Regions from separate parts of the Blastochloris viridis genome, predicted to be linked through region 2. Evidence: predicted binding sites of a transcription regulator. Region 2 holds the regulator's gene; each other region holds the start of a gene.
What was found. Region 2 encodes LexA, which represses DNA repair genes until DNA is damaged. Its sites were predicted from a motif close to TGTTCNNNNTGTGTTCNG; they were not measured.
Positions count from the first base shown of each region.

Region 1: the regulator LexA is predicted to act here: its motif matches at 6,284-6,301, upstream of BVIR_RS12995 (PA0069 family radical SAM protein).
Region 3: the regulator LexA is predicted to act here: its motif matches at 4,369-4,386, upstream of uvrA (excinuclease ABC subunit UvrA).

Region 1 covers NZ_CP012946.1:2,958,364-2,968,905, reverse strand. Annotated here, with positions in the region: gene BVIR_RS13015 (DUF721 domain-containing protein) at 1-453, opposite strand, end outside; gene mutY (A/G-specific adenine glycosylase) at 446-1,585, shown strand; gene BVIR_RS13005 (methyl-accepting chemotaxis protein) at 2,005-3,486, shown strand; gene BVIR_RS13000 (site-specific DNA-methyltransferase) at 3,566-4,711, opposite strand; gene BVIR_RS12995 (PA0069 family radical SAM protein) at 5,062-6,261, opposite strand; gene BVIR_RS12990 (glycosyltransferase) at 6,493-7,083, shown strand; gene BVIR_RS12985 (hypothetical protein) at 7,412-7,564, shown strand; gene BVIR_RS12980 (tRNA1(Val) (adenine(37)-N6)-methyltransferase) at 7,829-8,656, shown strand; gene BVIR_RS12975 (S49 family peptidase) at 8,754-9,635, shown strand; gene BVIR_RS12970 (putative signal transducing protein) at 9,658-9,873, opposite strand; gene BVIR_RS12965 (alpha/beta fold hydrolase) at 9,964-10,542, shown strand, end outside.
Region 2 covers NZ_CP012946.1:2,684,787-2,695,328, reverse strand. Annotated here, with positions in the region: gene gltA (citrate synthase) at 1-993, opposite strand, end outside; gene gltX (glutamate--tRNA ligase) at 1,188-2,624, opposite strand; gene BVIR_RS11755 (glutamine--tRNA ligase/YqeY domain fusion protein) at 2,837-4,513, shown strand; gene BVIR_RS11750 (ComEC/Rec2 family competence protein) at 4,673-6,970, shown strand; gene lexA (transcriptional repressor LexA) at 6,964-7,656, opposite strand; gene BVIR_RS11740 (ISAs1 family transposase) at 8,209-9,351, opposite strand; gene BVIR_RS11730 (UbiA family prenyltransferase) at 9,923-10,542, shown strand, end outside.
Region 3 covers NZ_CP012946.1:1,859,469-1,870,010, forward strand. Annotated here, with positions in the region: gene BVIR_RS08250 (DEAD/DEAH box helicase) at 1-1,008, shown strand, start outside; gene BVIR_RS08255 (sensor histidine kinase) at 1,560-3,317, opposite strand; gene BVIR_RS08260 (single-stranded DNA-binding protein) at 3,458-3,952, opposite strand; gene uvrA (excinuclease ABC subunit UvrA) at 4,461-7,487, shown strand; gene BVIR_RS17310 (hypothetical protein) at 7,554-7,688, shown strand; gene BVIR_RS08270 (glutathione S-transferase N-terminal domain-containing protein) at 7,771-8,418, opposite strand; gene BVIR_RS08275 (GNAT family N-acetyltransferase) at 8,530-8,931, opposite strand; gene BVIR_RS08280 (YciE/YciF ferroxidase family protein) at 9,381-9,887, shown strand; gene cobA (uroporphyrinogen-III C-methyltransferase) at 9,999-10,542, opposite strand, start outside.

The sequences.
Region 1 (10,542 bases), 270 kb from region 2:
GCCGAGCCGCGCCAGGCTCTCCTTCAGGCCGTCGTCGGCGATGGCGTCGAGCCGGGCGCGCTCCTCCGCCACCAGCCTGGGGTCGGGCTCGGGCGGCGGCGGCGCGCGCACCGCCCTCGGCGTCACCGGCCCCTGCTTCAGCGACAGGCGGCTGACGCAGGCCCAGCCGAAGGTGCGGTTGATGCGCTCGATCACCACCGGCGCGGTGAACTGCAGGTCGAGCGCGTGGGTGCCCTCGACCCGCACCACCAGCGTGGCGCCGCGGCGATCGGGGTCGTCCTTGGGCGGCCACACCAGCTTGACCGGCTCGCTGGCCGACGCCAGTTCCTCGCCGACGATCTCCGGCCAGTGGGTGACGATCTCGATCACCGCGAAGCCCTGGGCGCGCGCGGCCTCGCCCAGCGAATCCGGGATCAGGTCGGCGAGCGGTCGCAGACGGCGTGGTTTGGCCATTGAGGTTTGGATTGCGCGGGCGGCGATCTATGACATCCGCATGATGTTTAGGTATCCTTTACCATCCGCGAGTCGCCGCGAAAAGAGTCCCCCGCCCGATCCCGCCGATCTGCTGGCCTGGTACGACCTCAATCGCCGCCGGCTGCCGTGGCGAGCCGAGCCGGGCCAGGCGCCCGACCCCTACTTGGTGTGGGTGTCGGAGATCATGCTGCAGCAGACCACGGTGAAGGCGGTCGGGCCTTATTTCGCCAGCTTTCTTGCGGCGTTTCCCACCGTTGAGGCGCTGGCGGCGGCGCCGGTGGAGGAGGTGCTGCGGCGCTGGGCCGGGCTCGGCTACTACGCCCGCGCCCGCAACCTGCACGCCTGCGCCCGTGCCGTGACGGAGCGCTGCGGCGGCCGCTTTCCCGACACCGAGCCGGGGCTGCGCGAGCTGCCCGGCATCGGCCCTTACACCGCGGCGGCCATAGCGGCGATCGCGTTCGATCGGCCGGCGGCGGCGGTCGATGGCAATGTCGAACGGGTAGTGACGCGGCTGTTCGCACTTGAGGCGCCGCTGCCGGCGGCCAAGCCGGCGATCCGGGCGCTCGCCGCCGGGCTGGTGCCGTCGGTGCGGCCGGGCGATTTCGCCCAGGCGCTGATGGACCTTGGCGCCACCGTCTGCACCCCCCGCGCGCCCGCCTGCGCGCTGTGCCCGTGGCTGGCGCCGTGCGCAGCGCGGGCAGACGGCACTCAGGAGACGTTTCCGCGCAAGGCGGCGAAGGCGGTGCGGCCGCTGCGCCGCGGCGCGGCGTTCTGGCTGGTGCGGGGCGGGGCGGAGGTGCTGCTGCGCCGCCGCCCGGCCAAGGGCCTGCTCGGCGGCATGGCGGAGGTGCCGGGCACGGCGTGGCAGGCCGGGTTCGACCTCGACGCGCCGCCGCCGGCCACGGTGCCGCTGGAGGTGCGGCTGCGACGGCTGCCCGGCGTCGTCCGCCACGGCTTCACCCATTTCGAGCTGGAGCTGGCGGTCTATGCCGGCGAGGTGGCGGCCGACACGCCGGCCCCCGCCGGCGCTTGGTGGCAGGCGCTGGGTGGCCTTGGCCAGGCCGGCCTGCCGACGGTGATGAGAAAGATCGCCGCCCACGCCGGCGGATGACGGCGGCGGCGCAGACCTCGGCCGGCACCGGAACGATGCCGCGGCCGTTTGCGCCGCCAGCGGGGCAGCGCCGAGCCGGTGCCGGCGGCGTGCGCGGATCGATCCGCTTCCGGGCCACGCGGCGGCGATCGCCGCAGGGAAATACAGGCAGAAGCCTATTTTTGTAAATCAAGGGTTGAATTCATGCTGGGCCGCCGGCAGCGCCCGCGCGTCCTCAAGTAACAGAGACGTAATCGAATCGCGTCAAATATAACGGGCGTCCTGGAGTTTACGTAACGTAGTCTGACGCAAGGTTACTGCTTCTCGGACGAGGGTTATGTCCCTGGGCTGCCGTAACGATCAGAAAGCGCGGTTTCGGTGACTGTAATTTAACGAATTGTTTTATATGAAACCAAGATACCCCAAGCCGGAGTTACGCCATGACCCCCCTCGGTTTCCGCACCGCAGCCGCCCGGCGCATTGAGGCGCTCAACCGGTCCCAGGCGATCATCGAATTCAATCTCGACGGCACCATCGTCGAAGCCAACGCCAACTTCCTGGCCGCGCTCGGCTACAGTCTCGACGAGATCAAGGGTCGCCATCATTCGATGTTCGTCGAGGCGGCCTATCGCGACAGCGCCGACTACACCGCGTTCTGGGCGGCGCTGCGGCGCGGCGAGTTTCAGGCCGCCGAATACAAGCGCATCGGCAAGGGCGGCCGCGAGGTGTGGATCCAGGCTTCCTACAATCCGGTGCTCGGCCGCGGCGGCAAGCCGGTGTGCGTGCTCAAGATTGCCACCGACGTCACCACGCAGAAGCTCGCCGCCGCCGAGGTGCAGGGCCAGCTCGACGCCATCCACCGCGCCCAGGCGGTGATCGAGTTCGACCTCGACGGCACCATCCTCGCTGCCAACGCCAATTTCCTGGCGGCGCTCGGCTACAGCCTCGACGAGATCAGAGGCCGCCATCATTCGATGTTCGTCGAGCCGGCCGGTCGCGCCAGCGCCGACTACACCGCGTTCTGGGCGGCGCTGCGGCGCGGCGAGTTCCAGGCCGCCCAATACAAGCGCATCGGCAAGGGTGGCCGCGAGGTGTGGATCCAGGCTTCCTACAATCCCATTCTCGATCTGAACGGCAAGCCGTTCCGGGTGGTGAAGTTCGCCACCGACATCACCGCGCAGGTCGAGGAGCAGACGCGGCGGGCCACGGTGCAGCGCGAGATCGACGGCGATCTCGGCCAGATCATGCAGGCGGTGTCGAGCGCCAACGAGCAGGCCGCCTCCGCCGCCAGCGCCTCGACCCAGACCACCGCGAACGTGCAGGCGGTGGCGGCCGGCGCGGAGGAGCTGGCGGCCTCGGTCGGCGAGATCAGCCGGCAGGTGACGCACGCCCGCGAGATCTCCGAAAAGGCGGTCGGGCAGGCCTCGGAGACCACCGGCATCGTCGCCGGCCTCGCCACCACCGCGCAGAAGATCGGCGAGGTGGTCGAGCTGATCAACTCCATTGCCTCGCAGACCAATCTGCTGGCGCTCAACGCCACCATCGAGGCGGCGCGGGCGGGCGAAGCCGGCCGCGGCTTTGCAGTGGTGGCCTCGGAGGTGAAGAGCCTCGCCAGCCAGACCGCCAAGGCCACCGAGGAGATCGGCAACCAGATCTCCGCGGTGCAGGGCAACACCCAGAAGGCGGTTCAGGCCATCGAGGGCATCACCTCGACCATCTCGACCATCAACGGCATTTCCTCGGCCATCGCCACCGCGGTCGAGGAGCAGTCGGCGGTGACGCGCGAGATGTCGCACAACATGCGCACTGCCGCCGAGGGCGTCGACATCATCAGCCGCGGCATGAACGAAATCGCCGGCGCGACGCGGCAGGTCGAGGCCTCGACCCGCAAGGTGAAGGACGCCTCGCGCGCGCTGGCCTGATCGCAGCGATCGCCGCAAAAACGACAGTGGCCGGGACGATGCCCGGCCACGACCACCTCGAGCCTCCGCGCGGCGTCCGCTACGCCGCGAGCTCCTGCCGCACGATGGCGCGCAGATGGTCGATCGCGCGCAGGCGGCCACCATCGGCGTAATGCCAGAACGTCCAGCCGTTGCAGGCTTCGGCACCTTGCACCAGCGCGCCGATGCGGTGGATCGAGCCTACCACCTTGCCGAATTCCACCGTGCCGTCGGCGCGAACCAGCACCTCGCAGTCGCCGTCCTTGTCGGTCAGCGTGGCGCCGGGCTGCAGCAGCCCGCGCTCGATCAGCGCCGAGAACGCAACCCGCGGCGCATCGCGCTTGGTGGCGAACGGCGCCAGCGAGGCCTCCGGCAGCGGCGTCACCGCGTCGATGCGGGCCTCGGCCGCGGCGGCATAGCCGGCGTCGCGCTCGATGCCGACGAAGCGGCGGCCGAGCCGCTTTGCCACCGCGCCGGTGGTGCCGGAGCCGAAGAACGGGTCGAGCACGACGTCGCCGGGCTTCGACGACGACAGCAGCACCCGCGCCAGCAGCGCCTCGGGCTTCTGGGTCGGGTGAAGCTTGCGGCCGTGGGCGTCCTTCAGCCGTTCGGCGCCGGTGCAAAGCGGGATGGTCCAGTCGGAGCGGACCTGGGTGTCCTCGTTGCCGGCCTTCAGCGCCTCGTAATTGAAGGTGTAGCCTTTGGCCGACTTGTCGCGCGCCGCCCAGATCAGGGTCTCGTGGGCGTTCTGAAAGCGCGTGCCGCGGAAGTTCGGCATCGGGTTGGTCTTGCGCCACACCACGTCGTTCAGAATCCAGAAACCAAGATCCTGCAGCGCCGCTCCCACCCGGAAGATGTTGTGGTAACTGCCGATCACCCACAGCGTGGCGGTCGGCTTCATCACCCGCTTCGCTGCGAGCAGCCAGGCGCGGGTGAAGGCGTCGTAGGCCTCGAAGGAGGCGAACTTGTCCCAGTCGTCGTCGACGGCGTCGACCACGCTTTCGTCGGGACGCTTCAGCGCGCCTTCGAGCTGAAGATTGTAGGGCGGGTCGGCGAACACCACGTCGACCGACGCCGGCGGCATGCCGGCGAGGATGGGGATGCTGTCGCCGACGTGAATGCGATCGAGATGGCTCTCGATGGCGGCGGAGGAGTCGAGTGAAAAGCGGGACGCCTGAGCGGACGTCCCGCGACGCAACTGACGCATACTGGTACTCGGGTGACGCGACGCAACGCAACGTCGTGATCATGCCGGCATCAGGGTAAAAAAAGAGTTGAACGTCGCGGCCGCATTGTCTGCGGCGGCGCGCTGCTGCGCGCGCGCTCGGCGCCGGCGCGGGACGGTTCATGATCGCGTGTCCAGCGACGGCAGGGGCACGCCAACGCCGGGACGATTCAGGGATGTGCCGCGCCGTCGCCCGTGCAACGCTGCCCGCAGCCACCCGCGCGCACCGCCCCGCATTCGGCGCATGCGCCGACAATGCCGGATGTCGGTGGTGACAGCCGCGCATCAAATGCGCGGCGGGCCTCATCCGTACGATACCGAATGCAGCTACGTCATGCCGCGTCACGCCGACCGGCTGGCAACCGCATCAGCGGCAGGTCGCCAAACAGCGACAGCTGCTCGTTATGACGGGGCGGCCGCACGAACAGGTCGGTGCGCAGCCTGAACGATCGGCGATTGAGGCCGAGGCGGGCGCAGGTGGTCTCGAAGCGGCGGCCGATCATCCAGGCATAGGGGCCTTCGCCGCGCCCGCGCTTGCCCCATTCGGGGTCGTAATCTTTGCCGCCGCGCATTTCCCGTACCAGCGACAGCACGTGGCGATAGCGGTCGGGATAGTTTTGCACCAGCCACTCGCGGAACAAATCCTTCAGCTCGTGCGGTAGGCGCAGCATGACATAGCCGGCCTCGCCGGCGCCGCCCGCCTTGGCGGCGTCGAGGATGCGCTCGATCTCGCCGTCGTTGAGGGCCGGGATGATCGGCGCCACCAGCACGGTGACCGGAATGCCCGCTGCCGCCAGCGCCTTGATGGTCTCCAGCCGTTTCGCTGGCGCCGCGGCGCGCGGCTCCAGGGTGCGGGCGAGACGGCCGTCCATGGTGGTGAGCGAGATCGCCACCTTGGCGAGGCCCTTCGCCGCCATCGGCGCCAGGATGTCGATGTCGCGCCGCACCAGCGCCGACTTGGTGACGATGGCGACCGGGTGGTCGGCCCGTGCCAGCACCTCAAGGATGCCGCGGGTGATCTGGTAGTGCCGCTCGATCGGCTGGTAGGGGTCGGTGTTGGTGCCAAGCGCGATGGTCTTGGCCTGGTAGCCGGGCGCCTGGAGCTCGCGCGCCAGCAGCGCCGCCGCGTCGGGCTTGGCAAACAGCTTGGATTCGAAATCGAGCCCCGCCGACAGCCCGAGATAGCCGTGGCTCGGCCGAGCGAAGCAGTAGACGCAGCCGTGCTCGCAGCCGCGATAGGGGTTGATCGAGCGGTCGAAGCCGATGTCGGGGGAGTCGTTGCGGGTGATGATGCGCCGCGCCTTCTCCTCGATCACCTCGGTTCGGAACGGCGGCAGGTCGTCCAGCGACTGCCAGCCGTCGTCGATCTCGGTCCGCGCCTGGACTTCGAACCGGCCGCTCGGATTGCTCGCCGCCCCGCGGCCGCGGCGGCGGTCGATGTCGAGGCTGGTGCGCTGGGCGCGCGCACTGTCGATGGCCAGATCGTTGGTCCAGGCCGGCTCGGCGGGGCGCTTTCGGGCGACTCGGTTCATATTGAAATCATAACGCGGAATTTCGAACAAACAAAGAACAAACGGAGAGCAGACCGCGCGCAAGCGGTACTGTGGTGCGACAGAGCGGCGCTTGAGCGGCGGGCTGCGCTGCGGCGGCTGAGCGGGCGCCTGGGCGATCCATTCGGGCGGTGGCGGCGGCGTGGCCGGGCCGGGGTGGCCCTCCGCCGCGATCCTGGCTAGATGGGACCCGCAACCGAGAGGCAGCGCGCCGTGATCAGCGTCATCATCCCGACCCACAACAACGAACGCACGCTGGTGCCGTGTTTCGCCGCGCTGGTGCCGGCGGTGTCGACCGGCGTGCTGCGCGACGTTGTCGTGGCCGACGGCGGCTCGCACGATGATACCGTAGCGGTTTCCGATGCCGCCGGCTGCACCATCATCGCCGACCCGGCGGCGCGCGATCTCGGCGTCCGGCTCAGGCGGGCGGCCGCCGAGGCGCGGGCGGACTGGCTGTTGTTCCTGCGGCCGGACATCGTGCTGGAAGACGGCTGGGGCGCCGCGGTCGAGGCGTTTGCGGCCGCTGCCGGCCGTCGCGGTTCGGTTGCCGCGGCGGCTGCGGCGTTCCGCTACGCCGTCGACGCCGATGGCGCCCTGCCGCGGCTGGCGGAGTGGCAGGCCAGCGTCGCCCGTGTGGTGCGCGGCCGCGTCCGCCCGGAGCAGGGCCTGCTGGTTCATCGCCGCCTCTATGACGCGGTCGGCCGCCATCCCGACGGCGCCATGGCAGATCACAGGTTGCTTTCAAGGCTAGGCCGCAAGGTTGGGTTGTTGCGGTCGCGGGCGTTCGTGCAGCACGGCGGCTAGGTTCGGTCAGTCCTATGGCGCGGCGGCCGTGTAATGGTTGGTATTTTGGATTATTCTCAACAGCGCGCGACGTCAGAAAACGTTTATAATTGACGCTTCGACAGCCGAATTGGCGAAGGTAGCCGTAAGGTAACCACCAGGCACGAAACAATCGTCAAATTCTGGCGTTGATATACGCGGGATGCTATTTCGGGCACAGGCCGCGCTCACGGCGCCCCGCCCCTGGCCGAAGCTCATCTAACGTCACGCCAAGAGCTCGAGGGACATGTTTTCAGAAACGACTTCATCGGAACTGTCGGCATCCGACCGTCTGGTTTCGATCGCCGAAATGATCGCGGCCCATGACCGGACGCTTTTGATCGACGCCGCCGATCACATGCTCGGTATCGCCGAGCACCTCGCCGAACTCGGCGATCAGTCGGGCGCGGAGCGGATTTTTAATGCGCTCGAGGACATGGTTGCGGCGGCCCGCCGCAATTGAGCCGCGGGCGCGGCTGTGGCCGGCCTCGGGCCGCACCGCCGGACGGCTGGGACGGCTGTCGCGGCAGGCGAAGGGACGAAAGATTGGGGGCGGAACGCGGCCTCGCTGGTTGTCGGACCATGGCGCAAGGTCCCCAATGGGGTCGGCCGGCCTTGGACGCCAGACGGAACGGCGCCGTGGCGCGTAGTGCGCATAGTTTCTGAGGCCAATTTCGGGCCGGTTGCGCCTGCCCGGATCCCACCCGCGCGGAAAATGGTCTAGGTGTTGGCCGCAGCCGCCGTCGCCGCGCCCGGCGTTGACGGCGGCGACCATCTCCACCCGTCCGCGGACCGCGACCAGACCGTTATGACCGACGCCACCACCGACGACGCCGTGCTCGGCGGACGGCTGCGGCTGCTGCAGCCGGCGCGCGGCCATCGCGTCGGGCACGATGCCATTTTGCTGGCGGCGGCGGTGCCGGCGCTGCCCGGCGAGCGCGCCGTCGACCTCGGCGCCGGGGTCGGCGCCGCCGGTCTGGCGGTGGCGGCGCGGGTTCCCGGCCTGTCGATGGTGCTGGTCGAGATCGACCCCGGCCTCGCTGCGTTGGCGGGGGAGAACGCCGCCCGCAACGGCCTGGCCGGTCGCGTCACGGTGGTGGCGGCGGACGTCGCCACGGTCGGCCGCGCCGACGGGCCGCCGGCCGCCGGCGCCTTCGACCAGGTGCTGTGCAACCCGCCGTTCCTCGATCCCAGCCGCCACGCCGCCTCGCCCGATGCCGGCAAGCGCGGCGCCCACATGCCCGACCGCCCGCGCTGTCATTGGATCGCCGCCGCCGGCCGGCTGCTGCAGCCCGGCGGCACGTTGACCCTGATCGACCGCGCCGACGCGCTGGCCGGCGTGCTGGCCGACCTCGGCGACCGCTGGGGCGCGGTCGAGGTGGTACCGGTGCATCCGCGGCCGGACGCGCCGGCCAGCCGCGTGCTGGTGCGCGCCCGCAAGGGCCGCCGCACCCCGCTGTCGCTGCGGCCGCCGCTGGTGCTGGCCGAGCCTGACGGCCGGCCCTCCACCGCGGCGGAGGCGGCGCTGCGCCGCGGCGACGCCTTGGCGGTGTGAGATTTTTCGGTCCGGGCTTGGGCTCTGAACGAGGTGCGGGCAGCCGCGGCGCAGCCGGGACCTTGAGATGGCCGGTATCCGGCTCTATCTATTGGAAATGGCTGCATCTCTTTCGGAACGTCTCATCTATCGCATCCGCCCCTTGCTGCCCGCGTCGCTGCGCCCGCCCGAGATGCCGGTGGTGCCGGTGGTGCGCCTCACCGGGGTGATCGGGTTCAGCACGCCGCTGTCGCCGGGCATGACCATGGCCAGCGTGGCGCGGGTGCTGGAGCGGGCGTTCGCGGTACGCGACGCCAAGGCGGTGGCGCTCATCATCAATTCGCCGGGCGGCTCGGCGGTGCAGTCGCACTTGATCCACCGTCGCATCCGCCTGCTGGCCGAGGAGGCCAAGCTGCCGGTGCTGGTGTTCGTCGAGGACGTCGCCGCCTCCGGCGGCTACATGATCGCTTGCGCCGGCGACGAGATCTTTGCCGATCCGTCCTCGATCGTCGGCTCGATCGGGGTGATCGGCGCCTCGTTCGGCTTCGACAAGCTGATCGAGAAGATCGGCGTCGAGCGCCGGGTCTATACCGCCGGCACCCGCAAATCGATGCTCGACCCGTTCCGCCCCGAGGACCCCGAAGACGTCGAGCGGGTGAAGACCATCCAGCGTGCCATTCACGCCAAGTTCATCGAGCTGGTGAAGGGCCGGCGCGGCGCCAGGCTTGCCGCGCCCGACGACAGCCTGTTCACCGGCGAATACTGGGAAGCCGAGCGGGCCAAAGCGTTCGGCCTGATCGACGACATCGGCGAGACGCGCACCGTGCTGCGCCAGCGCTTCGGCGACAAGGTGCTGATGCCGCTGATCTCGGCCGAGCGGACGCTGTTCGGCCGCCGCCTGCCGGGTTTCGGCCAGGCCGCCGAGGTCGGGCCCGGCCTGGCCGCCGACGTCGTCTCGGCCATCGAGGCGCGGGCGCTGTGGTCGCGCTACGGGCTGTGAGATCGGTCGTCCTGCCCCGCGCTCACCGCGGCGAGGTGAGCTCGTGGCCGAGACCGGCGGCGATCACCAGCCGCCGCGCCGCGTCCAACTGCTCGGACGGTACCAGGATGCGACGCGGGAAGGCGCCGATCGAGCCTTCCACCGTCGCGATGTTCTGGTCGGCCACCAGCAGCGGGATGCCGGCTTCGCCGAGCAGCGCCTCGATTGCGGTCACCAGCACCGGGTCGATGGTACGCATCAGCTCTTCCATGCCGGGTTGGTAGCATATCGCGCGCTGGCTGGCGCGGCGGCGACGCGATAGCATGGCTGGCCTTGCGGATCGCACGCCATGCTGCTCGCCCTCGTCATCCTCGTTCTTGCCGGCGCGCTCGCCCTCGGCGCCGCCGCTGCGCTCACCCGGGCGCAGACCGCGCGGCTCGAAACCCGCTTCCCGCCCGCCGGCGATGTGGTCGCGGTCGATGGCGGCGCCATCCACCTCGTTCGGCTCGGCGCCGACCCGGCGGCGGCCGACCGGCCGGCGGTGCTGCTGCTGCATGGCGCCCCCGGCTGTGGCGCCGACCTGAGGCCGCTCGGCCAGCGGCTGGCGGCGCGCCTGCCGGTGCTGATCGCCGACCGGCCGGGCTCAGGCTGGAGCCGCCGGCTGGGCGGCGACGGCGACGCCGCGCTCGGCCGCCAGGCCGAACTGATTCGCGGCGCGGTGCGCGCGGTCGGCGCCCGGCGGCTGATCGTGGTCGGCCACTCGTTCGGCGGCTCGGTGGCGCTGCGCTATGCGCTGGACTACCCCGGCGAGGTCGCGGGGCTGGCGCTGATCAACCCGGCGACTCACCCCCGCCCGGGCGGGCTCAAGTGGTTCCAGGCCGCTGCCGAGGTGCTGCTGACCGGGCCGCTGTTCACCCACACCCTGGCG
Region 2 (10,542 bases):
CTGCTGCATGATCTTGGCGCGCGGATCGTAATTCTTGTAGACGCGGTGGCCGAAGCCCATCAGCCGGAACGGGTCGTTCTTGTCCTTGGCGCGCTTGATGTACTCCGGGATGCGGCTGACGTGGCCGATCTCGCCCAGCATCTTCAGCGCCGCCTCGTTGGCGCCGCCGTGGGCGGGGCCCCACAGGCAGGCGATGCCGGCGGCGATGCAGGCGAACGGGTTGGCGCCGGAGGAGCCGGCGAGCCGCACCGTCGAGGTCGAGGCGTTCTGCTCGTGGTCGGCGTGCAGGATGAAAATGCGATCCATCGCTTTCGCCAGGATCGGGTTGACCTTGTAGTCCTCGGCCGGAACGGCGAAGCACATGCGCAGGAAATTCGAGGAATAGTCGAGGTCGTTCTTGGGATAGATGAACGGCTGCCCGATGGTATATTTGTAAGCCATCGCCGCGATGGTCGGCATCTTCGCGATCATGCGGATCGAGGCGACCATCCGCTGGTGCGGGTCGGAGATGTCGATCGAGTCGTGATAGAATGCCGACAGCGCGCCGACGCAGCCGACCATCACCGCCATCGGGTGCGCGTCGCGGCGGAAGCCCTGGTAGAACCGGGCCATCTGCTCGTGCACCATGGTGTGGCGGGTGACGCGGTAATCGAAATCGGTCTTCTGCGCCGGGGTCGGCAACTCGCCATAAAGCAGCAGGTAACAGGTTTCGAGGAAGTCGCCGTTCATGGCGAGCTGTTCGATCGGGTAGCCCCGATACAGCAGCACCCCCTCATCGCCGTCGATATAGGTGATCTTGGATTCGCAGGCTGCGGTCGAGGTGAAGCCGGGATCGTAGGTGAACATCCCGGTCTGGCCGTAGAGCTTGCTGATGTCGAGCACGGAAGGGCCGATGCTTCCGTGCAGGACCGGAAACGACCAGCTCTTGTCGCCGACGGCGAGGGTGCCGGAATTGAGGTCGGGAGACTTGGGGTCCGGAGTCTTGGCGTCCATTGAACTGACCTTCGCGAGTCAACCCCGACGGTGGCCGACGGTTTCCGTCAGGAGGGGGACTATCTCACGCATGAGAGATGCGTCTTAACGGACGGCGCGGCCGCATTTGTCCAGACATCAATTCGTCCAGGTCCCGGGGCCGCGGCGCGCCGTGCACGGTTGAGCGGGAGCATGGGCGCCACCGCCCATCGCCGTCAAGCCGCCGCCGCCGCCGCGCCCTGGTCGCGCATGCGGCCGACGCTCTCGGCGCGGCCGAGCACCACCAGGACGTCGAAGATGCCCGGCGAGGTGGTGCGCCCGGTCAAGGCGACCCGCAGCGGCTGGGCGACCTGGCCGAGCTTCAAGCCGGCGCGCTCGGCATGGGCCCGCATGATCGGCTCCAGCGCCTCGGCCGACCAGGTCTCGGCCGCCTCGAATTCGTCGGCGAGCGTGGCAAGCAGCGCCCGCGCCTCCTGTGTCAGCAGCGCCTTCGCCTTGTCCTCGAGCGCGATCGGGCGCTCCGCCAGCACGAAGGCGGCGCCGTTCAGCAGATCGATCAAAGTCTTGGCGCGGTCTTTCAGCCCCGGCATCGCCGCGAGCAGCCTGTCGCGCAGCGGCGCATCGAGCCGGGCCGCCACCGCCGGCCCGCCGGGAAAGAACGGCAGCGCCGCTTCGAGCGCCGCCAGCAGGTCGGCGTCGGCGGTGGTGCGCATGTAGTGGCCGTTGAGGCTTTCCAGCTTGGCGAAGTCGAACCGCGCCGCCGAGCGGCCGATGCGCGAGACGTCGAATGCCGCCACCATCTCCTCGGTCGAGAAGATCTCCTGGTCGCCATGGCTCCAGCCCAGCCGCACCAGATAATTACGCAGCGCGGCCGGCAGGTAGCCCATGGCGCGATAGGCATCGACGCCGAGCGCGCCGTGGCGCTTGGAGAGCTTGGCGCCGTCCGCACCGTGGATCAGCGGGATATGGGCGAACCGCGGCACCTGCCAGCCCATCGCGTCGTAGATGTGCGTCTGGCGGGCGGCGTTGGTGAGGTGGTCGTCGCCGCGGATGACGTGGGTCACCGCCATGTCGTGGTCGTCGACCACCACCGCCAGCATGTAGGTCGGGGTGCCGTCCGAGCGCAGCAGCACCAGGTCGTCGAGGTCCTTGTTCTGCCAGGTCACGCGGCCTTGGACCAGATCCTCGATCACCGTCTCGCCTTCGAGCGGCGCCTTGAGCCGGATCACCGGGCGGACGCCGGCCGGGGCCTCGGCCGGGTCGCGGTCGCGCCAGCGGCCGTCATAGAGCTTGGAGCGGCCCTCGCGGCGGGCCGCCTCGCGCATGTCGGCCAGTTCTTCGGGACTCGCATAGCAGCGATACGCCCGGCCGGCGGCGAGCAGCTGCTCGACCACCGCGCGGTGGCGCTCGGCGCGGGCGAACTGGTAGATCGCCTCGCCATCCCAGGTGATGCCGAGCCATGACAGGCCGTCGAGGATGGCGTCGATCGCCGCGTCGGTCGAGCGCTCGCGGTCGGTATCCTCGATGCGCAGCAGCATCTTGCCGCCGGTGGCGCGGGCATAGAGCCAGTTGAACAGTGCGGTGCGGGCGCCGCCGATGTGGAGGAAGCCGGTCGGCGAGGGGGCAAAGCGGGTGACGACGGGGTCGCTCATGTCGGCCGGATCGTTGGAGAAAAGTTGGCGCCCGTTTATCACGACGGCGCCGGGTGTCACGGCCTTTCACCTATGCCCCTGCCGCCGGGGCGGTCGGGCCGGGGTTCCTGCGGTCGGCCGCCTTGGCGCGGCGGCGCGAATTTGGCACACCACTGGCATCGAGATTTGGACGCGACGCCCCCCGCGGCGGTCGGCAACGGAGTTCGCCAAGCATGACAGCCTTTGAGACCAGCACGGCGGAGGCCGGACGCGACTTCATCCGCGACATCGTCCAGGCCGACCTCGACGCCGGGCGCCACCAGACGGTGGTGACGCGCTTTCCGCCCGAGCCCAACGGCTATCTCCACATCGGCCACGCCAAGTCGATCTGCCTGAATTTCGGCATTGCCCAGGAATTTGGCGGCCGCTGCCATTTGCGGTTCGACGACACCAACCCCACCAAGGAAGAGCAGGAGTACATCGACGCCATCAAGCGCGACGTCCATTGGCTGGGCTTCGACTGGGGCGAGCACCTCTTCCACGCCTCCGACTATTTCGAGCAGCTTTACGCCTGGGCGGAACAGTTGATCAGGGCGGGCAAGGCCTATGTCGACGACCTCTCGCCCGACCAGATGCGCTTAAGCCGCGGCACGCTCACCGAGCCGGGCACCGACAGCCCGTTCCGGGGCCGCTCGGTCGAGGACAACCTCGACCTGTTCCGCCGCATGCGCGCCGGCGAATTCCCGAATGGCGCCCGCGTGCTGCGCGCGAAAATCGACATGGCGGCCGGCAATATCAATCTGCGCGACCCGGTGCTCTATCGCATCCTGCACGCCGTCCACCCGCGCACCGGCACGGCATGGTGCATCTATCCCAGCTACGACTTCGCCCACGGCCAGTCGGACGCCATCGAAGGCATCACCCACTCCATCTGCACGCTGGAGTTCGAGGATCACCGGCCGCTGTACGACTGGTTCATCGACAACCTGCCGGTGCCCTCGAAGCCGCGCCAGTACGAATTTGCGCGGCTGAACCTTACCTACACCGTGCTGTCGAAGCGCGTTCTGACCACGCTGGTGCGCGAGGGCCACGTCAAGGGCTGGGACGACCCGCGCATGCCGACGCTGGCCGGGCTCGCCCGCCGCGGCGTGCCGGCGGAGGCGCTGCGCGAGTTCGTCCGCCGCATCGGCGTCGCCAAGGCCAACTCCACCGTCGACGTCGCCATGTTCGACTTCGCGGTGCGCGAGGTGCTCAACGCCAAGGCCGAGCGCCGCATGGCGGTGCTGAAGCCGCTGAAGATCGTGATCGAGAACTATCCCGAGGGCCAGTCCGAGACGTTCGAGGCGGTCAACCACCCCGACGATGCCAGCGCCGGCACCCGCACGCTGCAGTTTGGCCGCGAGCTTTACGTCGAGCGCGACGATTTCATGGAGACGCCGTCCAAGGGGTTCTACCGGCTGTCGCCCGGCAAGGAGGTGCGGCTGCGCTACGCCTATCTCGTCACCTGCCGCGAGGCGATCAAGGACGCCTCGGGCGAGGTGGTTGAGCTGCGCTGCACCTACGATCCCGCCTCCAAGGGCGGCAACGCGCCGGATGGCCGCAAGGTCAAGGCGACGCTGCATTGGGTGAACGCGGCGGACGCGGTGGAGGCCGAGGTGCGGCTCTACAATCCGCTGTTCTCGACCGCCGAGCCCAACCCCGCCAATTTCGCCGCCGACCTCAATCCGGATTCGCTGGAGATCATCGCCGACGCCAGGCTGGAGCCGTCGCTGGCAGAAGGCGGCGTCGAGCCAGTGCAGTTCGAGCGGCTGGGCTATTTCACCCGTGACAAGGACTCGACGCCAGCCCGGCCGGTGTTCAACCGCACCATCGGCCTGCGCGACACCTGGGCGAAAGTGAGCGGGGCATGATGCAACGCTCGCCGCAGCCCTCATGCTGCGGAGGCGAAGCCGTCTCGAAGCATGACGGCGCCTTGAGGCGAGCTGTTTTGCATCTTCAGAGTGTGTAGCATGGCGTCGGTGGCCTGAGGATGCCGGAGCCGGCGCGGCCGCCCGGACCCTCGGGGCGCCATGGCGGGGCTGTCGGGCAGGACCAAGGTGCGGGCGGCGGTGATCGGCCGCGCGCGGACGCTCGCCGGCGCGGCGCCGCTGCCGACGGCGGGCCTGTCACGGCTGGCGGCATTGCTCGCGGCCTGGTGGCATCAGGAGCGCGCGGCCGCCCGCGGCCCGCTGTGGCTGCCGGTCGTCTTCGCCGCCGGCGTCCTGACCTATTTCCAGGCGGAGCGGGAGCCTTCGCTGATCGCGGCGGCGCTGGTGATGCTGGCGCTCGCCGCCATTGCCGTCGTTGCGCGGGCGCGCCCGCTCGGCTTTCCGCTGGCAGTCGCGCTCGCGGTCTTCGCCGCCGGCTTCACCGCCGCCACCCTGCGCACGGCGAGCGTCGCCCATCCGGTGCTGGCGAGGCCGACGGTCGCCACCGTGTCCGGCTTCGTCGCCGACCGCGACCAGCGCGAGAAGTCCGACCGCGTCATCCTCCACGTCACCGCGACCGCACCGGCGCTCGACCCCCAGCCGACCCGGCTGCGCATCGTGGTCCGGCCCAATGCCGCGCCTCCGGTGGGAAGCCATATTGCGGTGCGGGCGCGGCTGAACCCGCCGGCCGGCCCGGTGCGGCCCGGCGCCTGGGATTTCGGCCGCGATCTGTGGTTCGCCGGCATCAGTGGCACCGGGCTGGCCATGGGCGAGGTGCGCAGCGTGCCGCCGATCGGCGCGATGCCGTGGCCCATCGCGCTGCGGCAGGCGGTCGAAGGCGCGCGCGAGGGGCTGGGGCAGCGCATCCGCACCATCGTGCCGGGCGACGCCGGCGCCATCGCGGTGGCGCTGGTGACCGGCGAGCGCGACGCCATCGCCGAGAGCACCAACGACAGCCTGCGGGTGTCCGGGCTCTACCACATCATCTCGATTTCCGGCCTGCACATGGTGGCGGTGGTCGCCACCGTGCTGGTGGTGGTGCGCGGCACGCTGGCGCTGGTGCCGGGCATGGCGGTGCGGCGGCCGATCAAACAATGGGCGGCGTCGGCGGCCATAGCCGCAGCGGCGGCCTATTGGCTGCTGTCCGGGGCCGAGGTGGCGACCACCCGGGCGTTCCTGATGGCTGGGCTGGTGCTCGCCGGCGTCCTGATCGGCCGCGCCGCGTTGAGTTTGCGCACGCTGGCGGCGGCGGCGCTGGCGGTGATGATCGCGATGCCGGAAAGCGTGCTCAACCCCGGCTTCCAGATGTCGTTTTCGGCAACGCTGGCGCTGATCGCCTTCTACGAGCGCTGGGCGCCCAGCCGGCGTTTCGCCGACGGCGACGCCGTCCAGCGGGTGGTGCGCGGGCTCGGCCTCGCCACGGTGGGTCTTGCGCTGGCGGCGCTGGTGGCGGGGCTGGCGACGGCGCCGTTCGCCGCCGCCCATTTCCACCGGCTGTCGCCCTATAGCCTGCTCGCCAATCTGATGGCGACGCCGCTGGTGTCCGGGGTGGTGATGCCGGCCGGGGTCGGCGCGGTGCTGCTGCTGCCGTTCGGGTTCGATCGGCCGCTGTGGCTGCTGATGGGGTGGGGCGTCGCCCGCACCCTCGACGTCTCAACGTTCGTGGCGGGCCTGCCAGGGGCCGACGCGCGGCTTGCGGCGTTCGGCGACGGCCCGCTGCTGCTGGCGGTGACGGCGCTGCTGGTCGGCCTGCTGCCGGTCAGCCCGCTGCGGCTCGCCGCGCTGCCGGTGGCGGCCCTGGCGCTGGCGGTGGCGCTTGGCGCCCCGAGCCGGCCCGACGTGCTGGTGGAGGCTGGCGGCCGCATGGTGGCGGTGCGCGGCCCTGACGGCCGGCTGTCGATCCTGAACGCTGGGGCCGACCGCTTCGCCGCCCGCATCTGGCTCGCCGCCGACGGTGACCGCCGCGCGCCGAACGACCCCGGCCTGGCTGCCGGCTTTGCCTGCGACCGCGAGGGCTGTATCGCGCGACTTGAAGATGGTGCCGCGGTGGCGGTGCCCACCACGCTCGCAGCGCTGGAGGAGGATTGCGCCAAGGCGGCGGTGGTGGTGACGCGGGCGAGCGTGGCGATGGCGTGCGCGGCGGTGCGGATCGATCCCGCCCGGCTATATGAAACCGGCGCCCTCGCTCTTGGCCGGACGGCGGCGGGCTGGCGGTTCGAGCCCGCCCGCGACAGCGCGCGCGAGCGGCCCTGGGCCGTCCGCGCCGACCCCGCCGCATCGCCGTCACCGCACCGGCAGCCGGCCTCCTCGGCGGCCGTCGCCGCTCCCGCCGCTGTCGCCACCGAGGAGGCCGAGCCGTCGGATGCTGCCGAGTTGTCGGCCGAGGGGCCGGCTCAATAGCGGCGGAACAGTCCGACCAGCTTGCCCTGGATGCGCACCCGGTCCGGCCCGAAGATGCGGGTCTCATACGCCGGGTTGGCGGCCTCCAGAGCGATCGAGGCGCCCTTGCGGCGCAGCCGCTTCAGTGTCGCTTCCTCGTCGTCGATCAGCGCGACGACGATGTCGCCCGTGTCGGCGGAGTCGGACTTCTTGATCACCACCAGGTCGCCTTCGAGGATGCCGGCCTCGATCATCGAGTCGCCGCGAACCTCGAGCGCGTAGTGGTCGCCGGTCGGCAGCATGTCCGGCGGCATGTTGATGACGTGGCTGCGGGTCTGGATTGCCGAGATCGGCGTGCCGGCGGCGATGCGGCCCATCACCGGGATCGGCACCGAGCGGCCGCTGTCGTCCTCCGACAGTGGCCGCACCTTTCCGAGCCCGCCCTCGATCACGCCGGGGGCGAAGCCGCGGCGCGGCGGCGACGGCCCGACGCCGTCGGGGAGGCGGATCACCTCCAGAGCGCGGGCGCGATTGGGCAGGCGGCGGATGAAGCCGCGCTCCTCCAGCGCGGTGATCAGCCGGTGGATGCCCGATTTCGATTTGAGGTCGAGCGCGTCCTTCATCTCGTCGAAGGACGGCGGGATCCCAGATTCGGTCAGTCGCTCGTGGATGAACCGGAGCAGTTCATATTGTTTTCGCGTGAGCATCGGCGCCTCTTGCCTCGCAAGGCGTATTCGCCATGCAGGTTTCCCGGCCTCGAGCCCGTCTCGGCCGCGACGGAACTGAACGTTGAAAATCCATCCTGGAGGCGGCTCTTTAGAGCCGGCCCGGCAGGTCGAAACAAATCATGAACGGACCCTATACGTTCCTTTTGTGTTCCGCAACCCGTTAACGCCACGTGAAGAGCGTAATCTTTGTCGCTGGAGGCGCCGCCCGGTCCGGCGACGCCATCCTGCCGGTGCCGGACGATCACGGCGGGATCACGTTCAACCTCCGCAGACGTGGCATCGGTTGTGCGAGCGAATTTTGACAAGCGACAGCCGGGCGCGGCAACCCGGCTCGTTCCGATCGGTGGCTGCTCCGAGGAAACAGCCTCGTTGAACGCCTTGTTGGAAAGAGCGATTTTAGATGACCGGCTGCGGTTGCCGGCCAGATTCTGCTGGCGGTTGATCACGTCGTCGTTGATCAGCCGCCGATCGTCTCGCCGGCCAGAATTTGTGATTGGCCGGGATATCTTGGCAGGGCAATCGGGTGAAAAATCACGCTGCCAGGAGACTTGCGAGGAAGTCGTCGTCCCAGGCGGCGACTTTTCGCTTGAGGCGGAGAGAATCCTTGCCCGGGGCCTTGCGGATGAGATTGAGGGCCATGTGCTTGAGGGTGGTGAAATTGGCGGGGGCGTGATCGGTGCGGACGCGGCAGTCGTCATCGCGGAACACCATGTCCATGATCCAATGCAGGCTGTTCTCCACCGCCCAATGGCTGCGGATGACGGGTCCGAGCTGGTCGGCCGGGGACGCCAGCGAGGCGATGTAGAAGCGGGTCTCCTGCTCGCACTTGGCGCCGATCTCGCGCATGCTTTCGACCATGACGACACTGGTCAGGCCGGGCCAATCGTGACGGTCTCGGAGCCAAGCCACGTCGTGCATCACCGTGGTGGTGCGGGTCTCGATGCGGCCGTGATCGCCATCGACGCTGTGATGGCGGCTGATCGCTGTGTCCTTGAAACCATTGGCTTTCTGCTCGGCGGCGAACAGCTCGACGTCCTCTCGCAAGCTGCCCTGGTTGCCTTTCAGGGCCAGCACATAGTCGGCCTTCTGGGCGAGGATTTGCGCGGCGATGGCGCGCTGGCAGCCCATGGCGTCGATGGTGACGATGGCGCCCTCGATCGACAGCAGAGCGAGCAGTTGGGGGATGGCGACGATCTCGTTCGACTTGTCGGCCACCTTGACCTGGCCGAGCACCAGGCGCTGGCGCGCCGCGAAGGCGGACACCATGTGGACCGCCGCCTTGGCGTCCCTCTTAGCCGAGCGGCGCAGCGTCTTGCCGTCGATGGCGATCACGTCTGCGGGCGCCCCGGTCACCGCCGCCACCCAGGCGACGAAGCAACGCTGGAACTGCGCAGCATCGAGGGTGGCGAGGATGTCGCCGAGGTGGTCGTGCGAGGGGGTGCCATGGAGAAACGTGCGGAACCGGCGCAGCAGGTCGAGCTTCGTCTCGCCGAACCTTGCGATGTCGACGAAGGTCTCGGCGCCGGCCAGCACCGCCAGCAGGCACAGCAGCAGCACCTCCTCCAGCGAGTACATCACCTTGCCGCGCTGGCGCGGGTCGGGCATGTCCTTGAAATAGTCCAGGAAAACAAGAGCTTCCCCAAGCGCGGCAAAGTCCGGTTCCGCTGGCTCCATCGCCCATCCTCCGCATCCGAATCGGAGGAACCGACAGATTCAGCACTTCAGGCCTTTGTCACCCCTTTCTTCACCCGATCGCCCTGGATATCTTGGTCTCCAGTGTTGTATTTCGTTGCAACTTTCGATATGTGGAATTGGTTGCGTAAGGTGCTGTCGCCCGTATTCCGTGTCATTCAGAGGGTTCAGGGATTTGCCTGAGCTTTGCCAGGATCGATTTGCCGGAATCTGTCCAGACGCACAGTCTGGGGTGGGCATCGACGCCGCACGTTTAGGCCTGGATGGCCCCTGGCAGAGTTGCGCTCGGCCTGATGACGTTGCGGGGGGTGGCGCGGCGGACGGGCGCCAGGCTCAAGGCCGCGGCCACGCCGGACAGCAAGCGCCCTCGCGCGCGCGGAACATGCTTGAGGGAGCGGTTGCAATCGAGCGCGGTGTGTTCGAGGCGTCGCCGGTCGACAGTGTTCGGCAGGACGGAGACGATCCGGGCCGCGGCCCCGCAGTCGCATGGCTCCGCCATCCCATAAATTCCAAGCCCGCCTCCGTTCATCAGTAGATGGAGGCTTTTGGGATAATGGAACTCGCGCAGACCCTTGTCCTGGAAGATGAATGTGAAGAACGGCCGCCGCTGGCGGTCGACCTCGACTGTACCCTCATCTGGGTCGATTCTCTTCACGAGTCGTTTCTTGGAACGGTGCGGCAGGACTGGCTCGCTGCGATCAAAGCACTGTTCCACCTTCGGGCTGGCCGCGCGGCATTCAAACGTCATGTCGCAGACCAAACCGCGCTGGATGCCGCCAGCCTGCCCTACAATGAGCCGTTGCTGCGGTACTTGCAGGAGGAGGCGTCGGCCGGGCGCCAAATCGGCCTTTTCACCGCAGCGGATCAATCGATTGCCGACGCGGTCGCCGCGCATATCGGCCTGTTCGATGTCGTCCACGGCTCCGATGGTCGGGAAAACCTGCGGGGGACCCGAAAGCTGGCTGCGATCCGCGCGGCTTTCGGGGATCGGTTCGCCTATGCGGGCGATGCCGAGGTCGACGGACCGCTGTTTCGCGCCGCGTCCTCCGTTGTGCTCGTTGGCGAGACCGGTCGTCTGGAAAAAATGGTTGGCCCGCAGACCGCGGTGGAAGCGCGGTTCGAGAAACGGCGGGCGGGCCTGCGAACGTGGGTGCGGGCGCTGAGAATTCGGCA
Region 3 (10,542 bases), 830 kb from region 2:
GAGGCGCAGGCGATCAAAAACCCCGACACAAGGCGCGCCGAGGCGAGCCGCCGGCTCAAGGCAGAGTTTCGCCTGGCGCTGACCGGCACGCCGGTCGAGAACGACCTCGACGAATTGTGGAGTATTTTCGCCTTCGTCAATCCGGGCCTGCTCGGGGCGCGCGAGCGGTTCGCCAGGCGGTTCGCCACCCCGATCAGCCGCGACAACAGCGCCAATGCCAAGGCGGCGCTCAAGGCGCTGGTGCGCCCCTTCCTCCTGCGCCGGACCAAGGCGCAAGTGCTTAGCGAGCTGCCGCCCCGCACCGAGCAGACGATCCTCGTCGAACTGGAGGCAGAGGAGCGCGCGTTCTACGAGGCGCTGCGGCAGCGCGCGCTGGAGCGGCTGGATGAGGTCGGGGATGAGCGAACGCGTATCCATATCCTGGCCGAGATCACCAGGCTGCGCCAAGCCTGCTGCCATCCGGCACTGGTGGCGGCGGACAGCGGCATCGGCTCCGCCAAGCTGGAGGCGTTCGTGGACCTCGTGGACAATCTCATCGAGGGCCGCCATCGCGCTCTGGTGTTCAGCCAGTTCGTCAGCCATCTCGGCAAGGTCCGCGGCGCGCTCGACGCCAAGGGGATCGCCTACCAGTATCTCGACGGCTCGACCCCCGAGGCCGAGCGCCACAAGCGGGTGGCGGCGTTCCAGGCCGGCGCGGGCGAGATGTTCCTGATCAGCCTCAAGGCCGGCGGCTTTGGCCTCAACCTCACCGCCGCGGATTATGTGATCCACCTTGATCCTTGGTGGAACCCGGCGGTCGAGGACCAAGCCTCCGACCGCGCCCATCGCATCGGCCAGAGCCGCCCGGTCACCATCTACCGCCTGATCGTCAAGGACAGCATCGAGGAACGCATCGTCGCGCTCCACCGGCACAAGCGCAACCTCGCGGATGCACTGTTGGAAGGCGCCGATGCATCGGCTCAACTCTCCGAAGAGGACCTGCTCAATCTGATCCGCAGTTCTGAGTGAGGTGATCGGCTCCTCCCTTGCCGATGTCGGCCCTGGGATTGGATGATGAGCCCACGGCAACGCACCATCCTCAATTCGTTGCGTCGATGTTTGGCCGTTCGATCTCAAAGCGTCGTGAGACGCTACGCGGCGGCGCCAAGCTTCCCCAGAAACGCGGCGAGATCTCCGCCCAGGAACGGCGTCCGCCGGCCGACCTTGCCGAATCGAGCTCTTGCGGCCCAGGCAACTGTCCAGGTTCGAAGGAACGACGGGTGGGGCGCCGATCTCAGGAGCGGTCTCGTGCGACCAGGAGCCAAGCGGTCTCCCACCCGTCACCGCACCCGGTAGCTTACCCGATCGCGGCGCATTCAAGTTACAAGGAGCCCGCGACAGCGGGCGTCTCGAAGGAAGGCAGACTTTAGAGCCGAGGTCGGCCCCCTGGTTCGAGACGGCTGCTTCGCAGCCTCCTCACCATGAGGCCGAGACACCATGAGGCCGCGAAAGGTCAGCTTCAGGGCCTCGGGTCTCAGGTCGGCGACAGCTGCGATTTCGGGCCGGACGCAACGCGTCCCTCACCCGCGGGCGCCGCCCGGCTGGTCGGCTGCGGGCTGGTCGGTGATGGCGAACAGCGGTGCCTCCAGCACCCAGCGCACGCCCTCCGAGAGCCAATCGATCTGCGCCCTGCCCTGCAGCGCCATCGACACCATGCGCTCGACCACGACGTGGCCGAATCCGCGATGGGTCGGCGGATGCACCGGCGGGCCACCGCTCTCCTGCCAGATCAGCCGCAGGCGGCGACCGGTGCCCTCGCCGTCAACGTCCCATCTGATGCGAATGCGACCGCCGGGCGTCGACAGCGCCCCGTGCTTGGAGGCGTTGGTGGCGAGTTCGTGCAGCGCCATGCCAATGGTCTGGGTGGCGTCCGGCCGCAGTATCAGGTTCGGGCCTTCGGCCGAAATGCGGTCGGTCGACGTCTCCACGAACGGGGTCAGCTGGCGATCGATCAGATCGGCCAGGGTGGCGCCTCTCCAGTCGTGCTTGACCAGAAGATCGTGCGAGCGCGCCAAGCTGGAAATGCGGTCGTCGAACCGGGCGCGAAAATCGGCGGGGTCCTGGGTGTACCGTCCAGTCTGCCGCGCCATCGACTGCACCACCGTCAGCAAGTTCTTGGAGCGGTGGGACAGCTCGCGCATCACGAATTTCATCCGCCGGGCGTTTTCGCGCAGCGATTCCTCGCGGGCTGCGATGGTGCGGGCGGCGTCGGCCAGCGCGGCGCGCACCACGTTGTCCTCCCGGATCAGGCTCGATTCGGGTGCCACCGGGGTTCCCACCGCGAGTGCCCGCGCCGCCTTCATCGTCCGCCGGGTCGAGCGGTTGATCAACCGGGCGGCGGCCACCGCCGCCGTGATCGACACGAGCGTGGTCAGCCCCAGCATGGCCAGCACCGCGTCGCGGCGCGCGCGGCTCGGTACCTCGATCAGTGCCTTCGGCACCCAGACGATGGCGTGCCAGCCGCACAGGCTCGAGCGGGAGAAGGCGGTGACGGACGGGCGTCCCTCCATGTCAACCGTTTCCAGCCCATGGTGGCGGACGGTGAGCAGGCCGATGAGGTTGTCCGACACGCTGCGCCCAAAAAACTCGTCGTGCCGCGACGCCCGCGCCACAACGCGCCCGTTGCCGTCGACCACTGTCGCGAACCAGCCGGCCGGGCGGTAGGTCTGCTGCACCACGTTGAGGATCGCGGCGGCGGGCGGCACCAACGTCAGCACGTAGCGCACCGCAAGGTCGGGGCCGGCCACCGGCACATGGACGCCAAACGACAACTGGCGGTCGTCGGCGACCGGGCCGAGATTGTCGATCTCGGCCTTGCCGGTGTTGAACACCCGCGCGATCGCCTCGCTGTCCGCGAACGGCGACGACGGCGTGTCCGGCCGCTCGCGTGTGTCGAACAGCTTACGCAACGCCGCGTCGAACAGCACGAAGTCGCCGCCCGCACGCCCGGCGATGGTGCGGGCCTGATCCTCAAACGTGGCAAGGTCCGGCGTCGATAGCAAGCGCGAGCCCGCCAGCATCTCGGCGGCGTCGCGGTAGCCCCTCAGCTCGCGGTCGACCGCCTGCGCCAGGGTGCGGGCGACGTCGCCGACGCGTTTGATCTCCTCGATCCGCTCGGCATCGTCCCAGCGCAGCACGGTATAGGTGCAGAGCGTGGCCAGCGGCGCCATCGACGCCAGCACCAGCAGCGCAAGCAGCCACGCCAGCGGAACGTCGCGCCGCCGCCGGGCAGGACCCTGAGCGGCGCTTGCGGGTTCGGCATCGTGCTTTGCAATCACTCCGCCCGGCCTCGTCTGGGGAATGCTATCCACAACCGATGCGCGTACTTTCCTCCTTCAGCGACTTTCACGCAAGGAGACGCTGGCGGCCCGAGCCAAGGACCTTGATACCTCCGGACCTCTTTGCATCCCCGATCCCGTCAGAACGGGATTTCGTCGTCCAGGTCGCTTGAATACTTGCCGCCGCCGCCGGAGGCCGCCGGGCGGGCGGCACCGCGGGCCGGCAGCGGGCTGCGCTGGCCGAAGTCGCCGCTGTCCTCGATCTCCGCGCCGCCACCGCCGCCGCGCCCGTCGAGCATCTGCAATTCGCCGCGGAAACGCTGCAGCACCACCTCGGTGGTGTACTTTTCCGCCCCCGCCTGGTCTTGCCATTTACGGGTCTGCAGCTGGCCCTCAATGTAAACTTTGGCGCCCTTCTTCAGGTACTGCTCGGCGACTTTGGCAAGCTGCTCGTTGAAGATCACCACCGAGTGCCACTCGGTGCGCTCGCGCCGCTCGCCGGTCGCCTTGTCGCGCCAGCTTTCCGAGGTCGCGATCCTGAGGTTGACCACGCTCTCGCCCGAGTTCAGCCGGCGGACTTCCGGGTCACGCCCGAGATTGCCGACCAGGATGACTTTATTGACGCTGCCCGCCATGGCTTTTGTGCCTTCCGCTGTGGGTTCTGTGCCGCCACCCTAGCCCGGCCATCCCGCAGATGCTGCCCCGGCCCCGCTGCTGTCCACAAGCGACGACGTTCCGGTTACGTTCTTAGCGCGGTGAGCGATGCGCAACAACTGGGATTCCCGGCCCGATATCGTCACCATGGCCACGGCCGGCAACGCCGCGAAACCCGAACGCATTGAAGCGGCGATGCGAACTGCCGATATCCTCGACTAGCACGCACCTGCGGGCGAACACGCGGAGAAGAAGCCTCGTCGTTCCATACCCGACCACGTCCAGCAGAAAGCCGAGGAATTCCAGCACCAATATGATAATTCCGTGCCCGCACCGCGCCGCCGACGAAAATACCACACCCACAGTCTGGCATATTGGCGTACGCCGGCCTAGGGTGTGTCCACGTTTTGTTCCTGCAAACTTGGCGATCGCCCGCCGACCTCTGCCGGCGGACGCGTCTGAGTTCTTGCTGCCACCGAGACCCCCCGCATGACTGCGCCCCGTTCCAAGCCCGATCCCGCCCGCATCATCTCGATCCGCGGTGCGCGGGTGCACAATCTCAAGAACGTCGATCTCGACATTCCGCGCGACAGGCTGGTGGTGTTCACCGGCCTGTCCGGCTCGGGCAAGTCGTCGCTGGCGTTCGATACCATCTATGCCGAGGGCCAGCGGCGCTACGTCGAGAGCCTGTCGGCCTATGCCCGCCAGTTTCTGGAGATGATGCAGAAGCCGGACGTCGACCAGATCGACGGCCTCTCCCCGGCCATCTCGATCGAGCAGAAGACCACCTCGAAGAACCCGCGCTCGACGGTCGGCACCGTCACCGAGATCTACGACTACATGCGCCTGCTATGGGCGCGGGTCGGGGTGCCCTATTCGCCGGCGACCGGCCTGCCGATCGAGAGCCAGACGGTGTCGCAGATGGTCGACCGGGTGCTGGAACTGCCGGTCGGCACGCGCCTTTTTCTGCTGGCGCCCGTCGTGCGCGGCCGCAAGGGCGAGTACCGCAAGGAGCTCGCCGACTTCCAGAAGAAAGGCTTCCAGCGCGTCAAGATCGACGGCGCGTTCTTCGAGATCTCGGAAGCGCCGGCCCTCGACAAGAAGCTCAAGCACGACATCGAGGTGGTGGTCGACCGGCTGGTGGTGCGGCCGGACATCGCCTCGCGATTGGCCGACTCGCTGGAGACCGCGCTCAAGCTCGCCGACGGGCTGGCGATCGTCGAGTTCGCGGACGCTCCCGCGTCCCATTCTTCACCTCCCCCCTTGCGGGGGAGGTCGGATCGCGAAGCGATCCGGGTGGGGGGCGACGAATCTAGGTCCACTGCCGGCACACCCCCCACCCCAGCCCTCCCCCACAAGGGGGGAGGGAGTGCGGATGCGCCCGATCCCCGGCGCATCCTGTTCTCGGAAAAGTTCGCCTGCCCGGTGTCCGGCTTCACCATTCCCGAGATCGAGCCGCGGCTGTTTTCGTTCAACAACCCGTTCGGCGCCTGCCCGGCGTGCGGCGGCATCGGCACCGAGCAGACCATCGACCCCGACCTCGTGGTGCCGGACACCGCGAAAACCCTGCGCCAGGGCGCCATCGTGCCGTGGTCGCGCTCCTCCAGCCCCTATTACGGCCAGACCCTCGACGCCCTTGCCCGTCATTTCAAGTTCAAGGTCACGGTGCCGTGGAAGGAGCTGCCGAAGAAGGCGCGCGACGTCATCCTCTACGGCTCGGGCGATGAGCCGGTCACCATCACCTATGACGACGGCATGCGCGCCTACGAGACGCGAAAGCCGTTCGAGGGCGTCATCACCAATCTGGAGCGGCGCTGGCGCGAGACCGAGAGCGAGTGGGCGCGCGAGGAGATCGGCAAATACTTCTCCGCCACCCCGTGCGAGGCCTGTGCCGGCAACCGCCTGAAACCCGAGGCGCTGGCGGTGAAGATCGCCACGTTCCACATCGGCCAGGTGGCCGAGATGAGCGTGCGCCGCTCGGCTGAGTGGTTCGAGGCGCTGCCGGCGCAGCTCAACACCAAGCAGAATGACATCGCAGTGCGCATCTTGAAGGAGATCCGCGAGCGGCTGCGCTTTCTGACCGACGTCGGTCTCGATTATCTGACGTTGGCGCGCAACTCCGGCACGCTGTCGGGCGGCGAGAGCCAGCGCATCCGCCTCGCCTCGCAGATCGGCTCGGGCCTCACCGGCGTGCTCTACGTGCTGGACGAGCCCTCGATCGGCCTGCACCAGCGCGACAACGAGCGCCTCTTGAAGACGCTGGTGCGGCTGCGCGACCTCGGCAACACCGTGATCGTGGTCGAGCACGACGAGGACGCCATCCGCGAGGCCGACTACGTGGTCGACGTCGGCCCCGGCGCCGGCATCCATGGCGGCCGCATCGTATCGCAGGGCACCCCGGCCGAGATCATGGCCGACCCTGCGTCGCTGACCGGGCAATACCTCACCGGCCAGAAGTCGATCGCGGTTCCGGCCCGGCGCAAGCCCGATCCGGGCCGCATGCTGAAGCTGGTCGGCGCCCGCGCCAACAATCTGAAGAACGTCACCGCCGAGATCCCGCTCGGCCTGTTCACCTGCATCACCGGGGTGTCGGGCGGCGGCAAGTCGACGCTGTTGATCGACACGCTGTTCAAGGCGGTGGCGCGGCGGCTCAACGGCGCCCACGACGTGCCCGGCGCCCACGACGCCCTCACCGGCCTCGAACAGCTCGACAAGGTGATCGACATCGACCAGTCGCCGATCGGCCGCACCCCGCGCTCTAATCCTGCCACCTACACCGGCGCGTTCACCCCGATCCGCGACTGGTTCGCCGGCCTGCCGGAATCCAAGGCGCGCGGCTACGGGCCCGGCCGCTTCTCGTTCAACGTCAAGGGCGGGCGCTGCGAGGCCTGCCAGGGTGACGGCGTCATCAAGATCGAGATGCACTTCTTGCCGGACGTCTACGTCACCTGCGACGTCTGCAAGGGCAAACGCTACAATCGCGAGACGTTGGAGGTGATCTTCAAGGGCAAGTCGATCGCCGACGTGCTCGACATGACGGTGGACGAAGGCACAACGTTCTTTCAGGCGGTGCCGACCATCCGCCGGATCATGGAGACGCTGGCGCGGGTCGGGCTCGGCTACATCCACATCGGCCAGCAGGCCACCACGCTGTCCGGCGGCGAGGCCCAGCGCGTCAAATTGGCCAAGGAGCTGTCGAAACGCTCGACCGGCCGCACGCTCTATATCCTGGATGAGCCGACCACCGGCCTGCACTTCCACGACGTCGCCAAGCTCCTGGAGGTGCTGCATGAGCTGGTGGCGCAGGGCAACACCGTGGCGGTGATCGAGCACAACCTCGAAGTGATCAAGACCGCCGATTGGGTGATCGATTTGGGCCCCGAGGGCGGCGACGGCGGCGGCGAGATCGTCGCCTCAGGCCCGCCCGAGCTGATCGCCAAAGCACCGCGCAGCTATACGGGGAAGTTCCTCAAGCCGGTGCTGGCGCGGGGCAAGGCGAAGCGGGCGGCGGAGTAGGCAAATCATACTCCGTGCCCGGCATGTACCTGAGTATGAGCAGTACTCGCCCTTAAATCCCTGCATTTGAAGAAGGTCGGCCGATTCTGGTCGGCTCTGGTGGGGCTGCGCCACCGCGCGCTCGCAGTCGAGCTCGACCACGGGCTGTTGTGGGTCTGGATCGGCATGCACGCGGATTACGACCGGCTGACCCAATCCTGACCGGCCAGCAAGCGCAACTTCCTCGTAGGGCGGAACAGCGCGGCGTAGTCCGCCGCGACGCAATGCCGCCGACCGGAGCCGGCTATTTCCGCTCCTCGGCCAGCACGGCGAGGCCGCGCTGCACCGCCGGCCGCGCCTTCACGGTGTCGAGCCAGCGCTTGAAGTGGGGAAAGCGGGTGACGTCCTGGCCCTGGCGTTCCCACAGCTTGGACCAGCCGAGGCAGGCGATGTCGGCGATCGAGTAGTCGCCTGCCAGGAATTCGCGCTCGGCGAGGCGCTTGTTCATCACCCCATAGAGTCGCGCCACCTCGTTGGTGTAGCGGGTGATGGCGTAATCGATCTTCTCCGGCGCGTAGATGCGGAAATGGTGGGCTTGTCCTGCCATCGGCCCCAGCCCGCCGACCTGCCAGTACAGCCACTGCTCGACCTCGACCCGGGCGCGCTCGTCGGTGGGATAGAACTTGCCGGTCTTGCGGCCGAGATACTGCAGAATCGCCCCCGACTCGAACACCGAGATCGGCTTACCGCCCGGCCCGTCGGGATCCACGATCGCCGGAATGCGGTTGTTGGGCGAGATCGCCAGGAAGTCCGGCTTGAACTGTTCTCCCTTGGAAATGTTCACTGGAACAACGGCGTAGGGCAGCCCGCACTCCTCCAGCATGATGGAGATCTTCCAGCCATTCGGCGTCGGCCAGTAGTAAAGTTCGATAGGTGCGGGAGCAGCAGGCATATTGGACTCCGAGAGCCGGCGAACACGGCGTTGCGGGACCCTAGGATCAGTGGGCCTGCGCTGCAACGTCTCGCGCCGCAGAGGTCGGCTGCAGAAAGCAACGCCATGCTCTCAAAGCGGTTTCTTGAAACCGACGTGCGTCCTGGCAAATCCGAGTCGCGCGTAGAAGCGGTGGGCGTCGGTGCGCGCCGCGTTCGAGGTCAGCGCGACAGTCGCGGCACCGCGCGCCCGCGCCTCGGCTTCGGCGTGCGCGACCACGGCGGCGCCGATGCCACGCCCGCGCAGATCGGGCGCCACCTGCACCCCCTCGACGATGGCGCGGCAGGCGCCGCGGCCGGCGATGCCGCCGACGACGATGAGCTGGAAGGTGGCGACCACCCGGCCGTCCAGGCGCGCGACGAAAAGTTCGGTCGCGGACGACGCCGTGATGGCGTCGAACCCGGCCTTGTAGGCGTCAAGCGCGGCCGGATCGACGGTGTCACCGTGGCCGCCAAGCGGATCGGCGGCGAACATGGCGACGATGGCCGGCAAATCCTCCCGCCGGGCCGGCTCGATCACCAGCGCCTCGGCTTGCGTCCTCACATCGACCGTCACATTAAGCCTCCCAAACTCTCGCCGACCGCCCGAGCGGGCCGCCACGCGGCGCGGCGCCGGCGCGGGGCGACTCGCACCTGTGCCAGCGCAGACACCGCATAACCGCCGGACCCAACGGCGAAATGACGGCCGCAAAAGCCCGGCCTTGAGGCTACGCGAGCCCCGGTTACCGTAAGCTGAGCCATTGGAAAGCCATGAGAAAACTGCCCGGCCGCGGGAACGCTTGGCTCGGCCGCACGTTTCAGAGCAGGCCAACGGCCGCGTGCCCGCAGTCCCGATGACAATGGCCTCCTCCGCACATCGCGCGTGGCCAAAGCTGCTGTGGGATCGCGGCGCATTCCCACACCGACGACCGAAAGGACCAAGCCATGGGTCTGTTCTCCAAGGACATCAAGAGCCTCGACGACCTGTTCGTCCACGGCCTGCGCGACATCTATTATGCCGAAAAGCAGATTACCCAAGCGCTGCCGAAAATGATCTCCAAGGCGTCCGATCCCGAGCTGAAGCGGGGCTTCGAGACCCACCTGCGCGAAACCGAGGGCCACGTCGAGCGGCTGGAGAAGGTATTCCAGATGCACGGCGTCACGCCGAGCCAGATCGACTGCCCGGCGATCGACGGCATCCTCGAGGAGGGCGACGAGATTTCCAGCGACATCGGCGACACCGATGTGATGGACGCCGCCCTGATCGCCGCCGCCCAGGCGGTCGAGCACTACGAGATCACCCGCTACGGCTCGCTGGTTGCGTGGGCCAAGCAGCTCGGCCGCGGCGACTGCGCTGCCGTGCTGCAGCAAACCCTCGACGAGGAGAAGGCGACCGACCGCAAGCTCACCGCCGCGGCGGAAAGCAAGATCAACCTCCGCGCCGTCAGCTAACGCACCGAATCGGCCGGGCTCGGTGCCATCTCACCGGCGATCGAGCTCCGATCAAAACGCCGCCACGGCAGGGCTTCGGACCGGCCGTGGTGGCGACGCGTTCACGATCGATCAGCTCGCCGGCTCGGCCAGCGCCCGGCCGTAGAGGATCATGCACGGCCCGGACGGCCGTTCCGCCGCCAGCCGCGCCGCCAGCTCGGCGATGGTGCCGCGCATCACTGTGGTGGCGGGGGTACCCAGGCTCTCGATCACCGCAGCCGGCGTGTCCGCCGCCATGCCGTGGGCGATGAGCTTCTCGACCAGTTCGGCGAAGGTGCCCTTGCCCATGAACACGCAGGTGGTCGCCTCGGGGTCGGCCAAGGCGGCAATGTCGAGGTCCGGCAGGCGGGCATCGACGTCGTGGCCGGTGATCATCTGCACCCGCCGCGCCACCACGCGCTTCGACAGCGACACCTGAACGTGCGCCGCCGCCGCGGTGGCGGTGGTCACCCCCGGCACGATCTCCAGCTCAATTCCGGCGGCGCGCGCGGCCGCGATCTCCTCGTCGGCGCGGCCGAACAGGGTGGGGTCGCCCGACTTCAGCCGCACCACCCGCTTGCCGGCGCTGGCATGGTCGATCATCTGCCGCGTCACCTCGGCTTGGCTATGCGAGGGC